Regions from separate parts of the Variovorax sp. J31P179 genome, predicted to be linked through region 2. Evidence: riboswitches for the same ligand, from Rfam matches in the RefSeq annotation. Region 2 holds a riboswitch; the other holds the start of a gene.
The links. Region 2 has a riboswitch for ZMP and ZTP ahead of glyA (serine hydroxymethyltransferase). Riboswitches for the same ligand answer to the same signal wherever they lie in the genome.
Positions count from the first base shown of each region.

Region 1 (5,508 bases), on a different contig from region 2:
CTCAGTGAAGAGCAACGCAAGAACATCGGTTGGACGCTGGTGGCCGTTGGCGTGCTGACCACCATCCCGCTCGCGGCTATGCTGTTCGGTCGCCGCCGAAGGAGCGACGCCTGACTTGGAGTCGGGCTTCACCTCGAGGAGTTTGCATGTTGAGCAACGAAGAGCAAATCCGTGCGCTTGTCGAGACCTGGCAGGCTGCAACCAAGGCCGGCGATGTCGATACCGTGCTCAGTCTGATGACCGACGACGTCGTTTTTCTGGTGTATGGGCGCCCGCCCATGCGCAAGGCGGAGTTTGCGGCGCAATCTCACGTGCCAGCTGGCCGTCCACCTCCAATTGTCGACGGCAAGTCCGAGATTCAGGAGATCCAAGTCTCAGGCGACATGGCCTACATGTGGAGCGCACTCCAGGTCTCGGTCACTCCGCCCGGTGCGGGCCTGCCGATGGAGCGTGCAGGGTACACGCTCACGGTCTTTCGGCACGTTGACGGCAAATGGCTGTTGGCGCGTGATGCAAACCTCTTGTCTCCGGTACAGCGCCCAAGTTCGTGACTACCAGCGCGTCGACACGATGGCTGGACGAGTCACCCCCCTCCTCGCCCCAGAGCGAACTAGCTGGCTTGGTTTGAAGCCTCGGCAACCGGCACCACCCAAGCAGCCATGCCACCCGAATCTCGGCGGCCAAATCGATACTTGACTCGGCCATCGCTCAGGACTACTTTCCGCCCTCTCTGGACCTCAAAGGAGATACCGTGATGGCTTTTTCTCGAATCGCATCGGGAGTCTTGCTCTCGGGTTGTGTCGCGCTCGGTGCCAGCTATTCGTTTGCCCAGACGTCGCCGTCAGAGCGTGAGGCTGCGGCCGCCGCCCAGGCAAAGCGCCAAGGCAAGCTGCCGACCAAGGGCGATGAACAGTATCTTCAGAACGCGCTCAAGCGCTGCGAACGCCAGCCGGAGGGGACTGCGCGAGACGCTTGTGTCAAGCGCGTGACTGACGCCGGCGACACCACGACACGGGGTAGTGTCGAAGGGGGCGGGAAGATTCGCACCAACACCATGCAGGTGCCTGCGACCGAAGCGCCCAAGAAATGAGGGCGCCACCCTGGCGCGAGACGCGCTGCCGTGCGGCGACCAGTCGTTGCCGCTCGGTTGAAGGTCCGATTGCTGGCTGATTCCGTCTAGCCGCTACGGGCGGCGTGTTCACCATCGATGCTCAACGCAGGCAAGCGCGAAATCGCTGACTGACTGCGGATTCTGCAGTCAAGCCCACCTCACCGAGGCGTTTCTTTCGACTGTGACTCGGCCGCTTGTAGCGTTTGCTCAAGCAGAACCGATATTGTCATCGGCCCGACGCCGCCGGGCACAGGTGTGACGGCTGAACACCGGCTCATTAGATTGCGAGGCTCGATATCACCGATGCCGCCAGCGTGGTAGCCCGCATCGACAACGACCGAATCATCGGCAATCCAATCGGCAGCGATAAAGTGCGGTTTGCCCAATGCACCGACAACAATCTGCGCGCGCCGCACTTCTCGCTCCAGATTTCGCGTGCGGGAATGACAGAGAGTGACGGTGGCTCCAGCATTGGAAAGCATCAACGCCATCGGCTTTCCAAGGATGGCGCTCCGGCCGACCACGCCTGCTCGCTGGCCGGCAATCTCAATGCCGTAGTCAGTCAGCAGCCTCATGATTCCAGAGGGGGTAGCCGAACCAAACGCTTCTTGTCCCAATGCCATGCGCCCGAATCCATGAGAGGTGACGCCATCGACATCCTTGTCGATTCGAATGCAATCGAAGCAAGCGCGTTCGTCTATGTGCAACGGTACCGGGTGCTGCAACAGAATGCCATGGACGTCAGGGTCCTTGTTGAGCGCATCGATGACGTCACACACCTCTCTTGTGCTGGCTGACGCAGGCAACACCAGCGCCTTCGAGTGCATTCCGACGCGCCGGCATGCGTTGGCCTTCATTCGGACGTAGACCGCCGAAGAAGGGTCGTCGCCGACCAGGATGGTGGCGAGAGTGGGCACGCGGCCCTGGTGTCGTAGCGCAAAGCCGCGAATCGACTCCGTGAGTTTGGCTTCGCAACGCACTGCGAGCGCTTTGCCGTCGAGAACGACACATTCAGACCTGGTGCCACCGTTCATATCAGTTTCCTTGCAGGAAAACAGTCGGGTGCCCAGGCGAGCGGCAATGATTCGCCTGCGCTCCACGGTGGAACTCACCTTATCGCCAGTTGCGCAGGCGGAGCAATGATAGATGACCAGTGACGCCGCATCCTGCCCCTTGCACCTCAGAGCTTCTTCATCATGAACGCCAGGTAGAACCCATCGGTGTGGTTGTCGATGCGCCCGAACTCCTGGTAGCCGCGCTTCGCATAGAAGTCGCGGGCCTGCCATTCGAAGGTATCGAGCTTGGCGCTATGCGCGCCCAGGCGCTTCGCCTGCGTCTCGGCCTGCCCAAGCAGCTCGCTGCCAAGCCCGGCTGTCCTGGCCGCCTCGTCGACCCAAAGCACGTCGATGTGGAGCCAGTAAAGGAAGACGTAGCCGCGAAGCCCTCCGACCATTCGACCTTGCTCATCCCTTGCGCTCAGCCATACCGGTTGAGATTCGGGATACTCGCCCACGAATTCGTAGTTGAAGTGGCGCAGCCGTCGACCGAGCTCGCCCGACCGCACCTCCTCTTGCGTCGCTTCGACGATGGTCCAGGCTGTCATGGCGGGCACAGCGCCCCTGTCAGGGCCGCGTCTTCCCAGCCACCAGCCGCATCCCCGGCATCAGTTCGGCCGCGAGCTCCGGCCGTTCGAGCGCGTAGTCGAGGTTCATGCGTGCGATCTCGACGTGCTCCTCGCCCAGCGCCTGCGCGCGCGAGCCTTGCCCGCGCTCGATCGCCTGCACCATCGCGTGGTGCGTGCGGTGGGCCTGCTTCATCCACTGGTGCCCCTCCTCCATCGACGACTGCATCGGCAGCATGGCGCTCGGCGACGCGAAGGGCTGGCCGTCCAGCATGTCCATCACGCGCTGGAGCGCGACATTGCCGCAGCCCTGCATGATCAGCTGGTGGAAGCGGTCGTTCATCTGGACGTAGGCCGCGTAGTCGTCCAGGCCCATTTCGGGCTTGTTGACCGCCTTGTCGCCCTCGTCGAGGCAGTCGTGAAGGTCGCGCAGCAGCTGGCGCGAGGCACCGTCCTCGGCCAGCAGACGGGCCGCGAAGCCTTCGATCACGCCGCGCACGCGGATCGCGTCGGCGATCTCCTGAGACGTGAAGCGGCGCATCTGGTAGCCGCCGCTCGGCGACTGCTCGATCAGGCCCTCGTGCTCCAGGCTGGTGAGCGCCAGCCGCACGGGCGTGCGCGAGGCGCCGAGCTTCTCCGCCAGCGGGATCTCGGCCAGCCGCTCGCCGGGCACGAATTCGCCCTTGAGGATCAGGTCGCGAAGTTGAACCAGCACACGGTTTTGTTGGGAGTCCATCTGGAGCAGCGGAACGAAGAATGCCTCGATTCTAAGGAGATCAGCCGTGGCTGCACACAGTCAGGCCAACTTGGTCCGGTTGTTGCATACATGTCGCAAGCAGTGCATTCAGAAAGAGAAAATGCACCTCGAAGATGCGTCGACTTCTAAGTAATAACCCTTGTTTTAGCGCCTGAATGCCCCCGCAGGAATCTAAATGGATTGACCTGGATCAGAAATCGCCCAGACAATGTATGCAATTGCATGCAGCGCATGTTTCAGACAGTCACCCCCACGATGGAGCACCCCCATGATCAGTGCAGAACAGAATGATTTCATCACCCGGGTCGGCCGGGGCACCCCCGCCGGCACGCTGTTGCGCCGCTACTGGCAGCCGGTGGCGCTGGCCGACGAACTCGCCGGTCCGCGCCCGGTCAAGGCGGTGCAGCTGATGGGCCAGCACTTCGTCCTGTTCCGCGACGAGCAGGGCCAGCTGGGCATGCTCGACCGCGACTGTCCGCACCGCGGCGCCGACCTGGCTTTCGGCCGCCTCGAGCACGGCGGCCTGCGCTGCCCCTTCCATGGCTGGCTGTTCGACGCCAAGGGCAACTGCCTCGAAACCCCCGCCGAGCCCGTGGGCAGCAAGCTCTGCACCCGCATCAAGCAGGCCGCCTATCCGGTGGTCGAGCGCGCCGGCACCGTGTTCGCCTACATCGGCGAAGGCGAGCCGCCCGCGTTCCCCGATTTCGACTGCTTCGTCGCGCCCGACTCGCACACCTTCGCCTTCAAGGGCCTGTTCGAATGCAACTGGCTGCAGGCGCTCGAGGTCGGCATCGACCCGGCGCATGCCTCGTACCTGCACCGCTTCTTCGAGGATGCCGACACCTCGGAGAGCTATGGCAAGCAGTTCCGCGGCGCCTCGGCCGACTCCGACATGCCGATCACCCAGGTGCTGCGCGAGTACGACCGCCCCGACATCAGCGTCGAGCCGACCGACTACGGCATGCGGCTGACCGCACTGCGCCAGCTGTCCGAAACCCAGACCCACGTGCGGGTGACCAACGTGGTGTTCCCGCAGGCCTTCGTGATCCCGATGAGCGCCGAGATGACGATCTCGCAGTGGCACGTGCCGGTCGACGACACGCACTGCTACTGGTATGCGATTTTCACCAGCTTCACCGGCCCGGTCGACAAGCAGCAGATGCGCGACCAGCGCCTGAAGCTCTACGAGCTGCCCGACTACACCTCGCGCAAGAACAAGCGCAACAACTACGGCTACAGCATCGACGAGCAGCTGAGCCAGACCTACACCGGCATGGGCGACGACATCAACGTTCACGACCAGTGGGCGGTCGAGTCGCAGGGCCCGATCCAGGACCGCACGCGCGAGCACCTGGGCAGCACCGACAAGGGCATCATCACCTACCGCCGGATGCTGGTGCGGGCCATCGAGAGCACGCAGGCCGGCGAAACCGCGCCGATGCTGATCGACGCCGCGCAGGCCAGCGCGCTCAGCGGACCCCCGTCGATCGACGGCATCGGCGAAGCCGGCAACACCGACGGTTACTGGCAGAGCGCCGACCGCGAACGCCGCCTCAAGTCGGACTGGGCCTCGGCCCGCCTGGCCGCAGCCTGAGCACGCGCACGCCATGAGCTCCTTTGTAGACCGCCACGGCCTCTGGTCCGACGACCAGCAGAAGCAGGCCCAGGAACTGGTGCGCCGCATCGACGCCGGCGAAGTCGACGTCGTGCGCTTCGCCTGGCCCGACCAGCACGGCTTGCTGCGCGGCAAGACCCTGGTCGCCAGCGAAGCCCGCGCCGCGCTGTGGGACGGCGTCAACCTCACCTCCACCCTGCTCGCCAAGGACACCTCGCACAAGACCGTGTTCCCGGTGTTCGCGGCCGGGGGCGGCTTCGCCATCGAAGGCTTCCAGGGCGGCGCCGACTTCACGGTCGTGGCCGACCCCGCCACCTTCAAGGTGCTGCCCTGGGCGCCGCGCTCGGGCTGGGTCCTGTGCGATGCCTACATGGGCGACGGCAAGCCCTGCCCCTATGCCACGC
Region 1 covers NZ_JASZYL010000001.1:134,447-139,954, forward strand. The annotation lists gene QTI17_RS00690 (hypothetical protein) at 1-114, shown strand, start outside; gene QTI17_RS00695 (YybH family protein) at 147-551, shown strand; gene QTI17_RS00700 (hypothetical protein) at 755-1,090, shown strand; gene QTI17_RS00705 (tetrahydrofolate dehydrogenase/cyclohydrolase catalytic domain-containing protein) at 1,270-2,145, opposite strand; ZMP/ZTP riboswitch at 2,169-2,248, opposite strand; gene QTI17_RS00710 (GNAT family N-acetyltransferase) at 2,292-2,714, opposite strand; gene QTI17_RS00715 (GntR family transcriptional regulator) at 2,734-3,468, opposite strand; gene QTI17_RS00720 (aromatic ring-hydroxylating dioxygenase subunit alpha) at 3,758-5,083, shown strand; gene QTI17_RS00725 (glutamine synthetase family protein) at 5,097-5,508, shown strand, end outside.
Region 1: another riboswitch for ZMP and ZTP. It lies ahead of QTI17_RS00705 (tetrahydrofolate dehydrogenase/cyclohydrolase catalytic domain-containing protein); the one in region 2 lies ahead of glyA (serine hydroxymethyltransferase).

Region 2 (5,508 bases):
CCGCAGCTTCGGATTCGAGGCGGTGAAGGAAGCCACGGTCAGGGTGTGCTTCGTCATGTCGGCCTCGGCGTCGACCAGTTCGAAGCGGCCGACGCTGACCAGCGCCGTCTTTTCCTGCGTCAGGGCCAGCCCGTCGGCGACCACGCTGCGGGCCTTGAACTTCAGCTCAGGCTGCGTCCACTCGACATCGACCTTGCCGCTCAGCTTGCCGTCGAGCGAGGGTTCGAGGCTCTGCGCCAGATACGGCGCGGCCAGCGACAGCGGCAGCGCGTCGATCTCGGTGGCGACCCGGGCCCGTTTGTCGGTCGCCTCGCCGCTGAACTTGATGGGCGCGCCGCCCACTGAAGTCGAGCCGCTGAAGGTGGCCGGCTTCTCCATCGGCCAGGTCACGGCCTGGACCTCGAGCGCCAGTTGCTTGACGTCGATCGCCGCTGCGGGCCGGGTGGTCTGGTCGCGCCAGCCGATCTGGCCGTCGCTCAGGGCCACCTTGTCGACCTGGATCCGCCAGGGCTGCGGCTCGGCCGGCGGGGCCGCGCCGTCGGCGGCCGGCGCCGGCGCGGCCGCCGGCTTGTCGGCCGCGCCGGTGCTCGGGTCGGTCGCCAGCAGATTGAGGCGCCCCGCGGCATCGCGGGCCACGACCAGATCGGGCCCGGCCAGCGCCACTTCGCTCAGATGAATCACGCGCTCCAGGGGACGGACGTCGGCCAGCGCGACCTTGAGCGCATCGAAGGCGAGCAGGTCGTGCCCCTTCGCGTCCACCACCTTGATGCCGTTGGCCGCGATGCTCCCGGTGATCTTGAGCCCGGCCGTCGCCGCCTGCTCGAAATCGATCTTCAGGTCGGCATCCAGCTTGCCGGCCTTCAGCGCCGCCGGCAGCCCGCCCGGGATGTAGCCCAGGTAGGGCACCAGGTCGAGCCCCTGGAAGTTGATGCGGGCGTCGGTCTTGCGGTTGGCGGCGAACGGCGTCGACTCGGCCGCCGAATCGAACTTGCTGCCGTTGAGGACGAAGGCCAGCTTCGGCTCGGTCTTGATCTCGCGCTTGGAGGCCAGGTTGCTCAGAAAGGGCACGCTGAGTGCGAATTCGCGCAGCTCGTGGCGGCGCTTGACGGTTTCGTCGCTGAAGTCGACGGCGCCGTCGGTGATGGCAATGTTGTAGACGGCGAACCGCGGCGGGTCCTTCTTGGGCGCATCGGGGGGCTCCGGCGCGGGAGTCAGCCGGGCCAGGATGTCGTCGATGTCGTAGCGGCCATCGGCGAGGTGCGTGAGCTGGATCGCAGGCGCCTCGATCCGGACCGCGTCGATCACCGGTGCGAGGCGCAGGATGGACTGCAGCTCGGCGTCGACATAGATGCGCTTGACGGCGACCTGCGGCTGGCTGCCGTCGGCAGTGGCGATGCGCAGGTCGTTCACCGCGAGCTCGAGCGTCCAGGGCTTGAACTCGATCTTGCCCACCGTGACCTGGCGGCCCAGCTTGTCGCTGGCGATCTTCTGCACCTGGCCCTTGACGATCGGCGGTACCGCCAGCCATGCGATCACCCAGACCGCCAGCAGGATCAGCAGCGTCCAGAGCCCGCGCCGCACCCATTTGTTCTGTTTCAGCAAAGCAGCATTCATCGATGGGGAGTGTGCCCCAAACCCATGGCGGCCCCAAAGTGAGAAAGCCCGGCGGCTCGACGCGAAGTCAGGCCTCCGGGCTCGATGGCGGGCGAAACGCCCATGCCATCTTTTCGCTCGACCGGAAGTTCAATCGTTCCGGTCATGCTGGCAGCAAGGGATTGCCACCGTTGGGCCTCAGCCGCTGGGCCGTCGGATTTTGCTCGTCGGGCCACTGGACCTTGGTAGACGCCTGATAGCTCAGGCAAGTAGAGCCTATGCGCTATGCGGATGGATTGCAAATCGCGTTTTCAATGGATCTCGTGCAGCCGATTCGTGCACTATTTCATACATTTCTTTACATCGAAATTAGAATATCAGACCTATCTTATATTCTTGACCAGATATTTAGCGGTCCCTAGAATGCCAATCTTTCCCGAGCCCCCGAGTGGCCGGACTCTCCCAAATCCGCTGCCGGCATCTGCCGGCTTGATCAGGCGGCCGCGCTCTCTCCCTATTTTTCGCGCGGTCCTGATTCGTACCAATCCAAGCGCCGCTTCCTTTCTGCTCCGCCCCCGTGGCGCTGCGAACGGGTGCCGCACAGAAAGGAAGAGCGATGAAACAGGCGTTAGATGCCACAGCCCGCGGGCTACGGACCTTCGTGTCCGACGTGGTCGACGGCTTCTTCGAGATCACCCACAACAGCTTCGCCCTGCTCGGGCTGGCGACCGTGTTCGCCGTGCTGGCGCTGGCCGCCCGCCCGGACCTGCGGCAGACCGGCGAAGAGCAGCTGATGGGCTGGCTGCAATCGCGCAAGCCCGTGCCCGAGGCCGTCGAGGTCAGCGACCTGGAGCCCACTGCGATCGAGCGGACCACCGCCGCCAGCCCTCACGAACTGCCCAAGCAGCAGGCCGCGGTGGCCTACTGGCTCAGCAAGAAGTACCGGGTGGCGGCCGAGCCGTTGAGCGTGCTGGTCGCCGAGGCTTTCGACCTCGGCAAGAAAACCAAGCTCGACCCGACCCTGATCCTGGCGATCATGGCGGTCGAGTCCAGCTTCAATCCCTTCGCCCAGAGCCAGGTCGGCGCCCAGGGCCTGATGCAGGTCATGACCCGGGTCCACGGCGAGAAGTACGAAAGCGCCGGCGGAACCCTTACCGCCTTCGACCCGGTGACCAACATGCGCGTCGGCGTCAAGGTGCTGCAGGAATGCATCGCCCGCGCCGGCTCCCTCGAGGGCGGCCTGCGCTACTACGTCGGCGCCGCCAATCTGACCGAGGACGGCGGCTATGCCGGCAAGGTGCTGGCCGAGCACGAGCGGCTGCGCCAGGTGGTCGCCGGCCGCGCGCCGCCCACGACGACGCCGGCGCCGCGCGCCAATCCCGTCCAGGTCGTGGCGCCGCCGGCAGCGGCCAAGCCGGCCCAGCCCGATCCGCAGCAAGTCGCCCTGCTCGGCGATTCCTAGCCCTTCGGGCCGCGCCGGCGCCCGCTGTCGGCTACACTCGGCCGGCACGCGACTGGCGATAGGCGCAACCCTTTTCAGGTGCATTGCGCTGACGTGGACTACCACTGGGAAGCGTGCCGCCCGCGGTTCGTTTGCGGGTGATCAGCCGTTCGCCTGGGCAGCCCTTGTTTGGTTGAAGAACAAGGACCATCGTCTTGAAGGACTGCCATGTACCACCGCAACATCCTGGTCGAACAGACCGATCCTGAAATCTGGGCTGCCATCCAGGCCGAGAACGCCCGCCAGGAGCACCACATCGAGCTGATCGCGAGCGAAAACTACGCCTCGCCGGCCGTCATGGCCGCCCAGGGCTCGCAGCTCACCAACAAGTACGCCGAGGGCTATCCGGGCAAGCGCTATTACGGCGGCTGCGAGCACGTCGACGTGGCCGAGCAGCTGGCCATCGACCGCATCAAGCAGATCTTCGGCGCCGACGCCGCCAACGTGCAGCCGCATTGCGGCGCCTCGGCCAACGAGGCCGTGATGCTGGCCTTCCTGAAGCCCGGCGACACCATCATGGGCATGAGCCTGGCCGAAGGCGGCCACCTGACCCACGGCATGCCCCTCAACATGAGCGGCAAGTGGTTCAATGTCGTGAGCTACGGCCTGAACGCCGACGAAGCCATCGACTACGACGCCATGGAACGCAAGGCGCACGAGCACCTGCCCAAGCTGATCATCGCCGGCGCCTCGGCCTATTCGCTGCGGATCGACTTCGAGCGCTTCGCCAAGGTCGCCAAGGATGTCGGCGCCATCTTCATGGTCGACATCGCCCACTACGCCGGCCTGGTGGCAGCAGGCGTGTACCCGAACCCGGTGCCGCACGCGGACGTCGTCACCTCGACCACCCACAAGAGCCTGCGCGGCCCGCGCGGCGGCATCATCCTGATGAAGTCGCAGCACGAGAAGGCGATCAACAGCGCCATCTTCCCCGGCCTGCAGGGGGGCCCGCTGATGCACGTGATCGCGGCCAAGGCGGTGGCCTTCAAGGAAGCGCTGTCGCCCGAGTTCAAGGCCTACCAGCAGCAAGTCGTGACCAATGCACGGATCGTCGCCGAGACGCTGACCGAGCGCGGCCTGCGCATCGTCAGCGGCCGTACCGAAAGCCACGTGATGCTGGTCGACCTGCGCGCCAAGGGCATCACCGGCAAGGAAGCCGAAGCCGTGCTGGGCGCGGCCCACATGACGATCAACAAGAACGCGATCCCGAACGACCCCGAAAAGCCGATGGTCACCAGCGGCGTGCGCATCGGCACGCCGGCGATGACCACCCGCGGCTTCAAGGACGAGGAAGCGCGCGCCACCGCCAACCTGATCGCCGACGTGCTCGAGAACCCGCGCGACGCAGCGAACATCGATGCGGTGCGGGCCAAGGTGCACGCGCTCACCAGCCGCTTCCCGGTCTACAAATAACCGGCACGACAGCGCATGAAGTGCCCCTTCTGCGGTCATCTGGAGACCCAGGTCATGGAGACCCGGGTCTCGGAAGACGGCGACTTCGTGCGCCGCCGGCGCCAGTGCGGAGGCTGCGACAAGCGCTTCACCACCTACGAGCGGCCGGACGTCAACTTTCCGGTGGTGGTCAAGAAGGACGGCAGCCGGGCCGACTTCGACACCGCCAAGGTGCGGGCCTCGATGATGCTGGCGCTGCGCAAGCGGCCGGTCGGCATCGAACAGATCGACATCGCGCTGCTGCGCATCGAACAAGAGCTGCTGTCCAGCGGCTTGCGGGAGATCGAATCGACCAAGGTCGGCGAACTGGTCATGCGCGAGCTCAAGCGGCTCGACAAGGTGGCCTACGTGCGCTTCGCCTCGGTCTACCGCAGCTTCGAGGACGTGGACGAGTTCAGGCAGTTGCTCAGGGACATCTGAGTTCGCGGCGGGTCAGCTTGCCGGCAACTTCCTCCTGAATCGTCACGGCGGCGCAGCCAGCGACCGCTTGCGCGTGGGAGCGGCCCGGCAGGCGCCTCGACGCCACGGACGGTGCTTTGGCTTCTAGCATCCGGGCCGTCATGCCTACCTCCGCCCCGCTGTCCCGTTTCGCACCGATGTCCGGCTTCACGCTGGTCGAAGTGCTGGCGGTGCTCGCGATCGTCGCGATCCTGGTCGGGCTCGCAATGCCGGCCTTCGGCCGGACCCTCGAACGCTACCGCCTGCGGGCTGCCGAGGAAGGCCTGCGCGCCGCCCTCTACACGGCGCGCTCGGAGGCCATCCGGCGCGGCGGCGGTGTCACGCTGCGGCGGGCTTCGGGCGGCGGCTGCACACCGGCGAGCGAGCAGGACTGGAGCTGCGGCTGGACGCTGTTCGCCGACACCGACGGCAACGGGCGACACGACCCCGGCGAGGCCTTGATCCAGGCCTGGCCGGCGCCCCGCGGCGTCGAGGCGACGGTCAGCGTGGCCGCCCCTTCGACC
Region 2 covers NZ_JASZYL010000002.1:158,406-163,913, reverse strand. The annotation lists gene QTI17_RS05105 (DUF748 domain-containing protein) at 1-1,614, opposite strand, end outside; gene QTI17_RS05100 (lytic transglycosylase domain-containing protein) at 2,210-3,055, shown strand; ZMP/ZTP riboswitch at 3,094-3,221, shown strand; gene glyA (serine hydroxymethyltransferase) at 3,263-4,507, shown strand; gene nrdR (transcriptional regulator NrdR) at 4,523-4,966, shown strand; gene QTI17_RS05085 (GspH/FimT family pseudopilin) at 5,107-5,508, shown strand, end outside.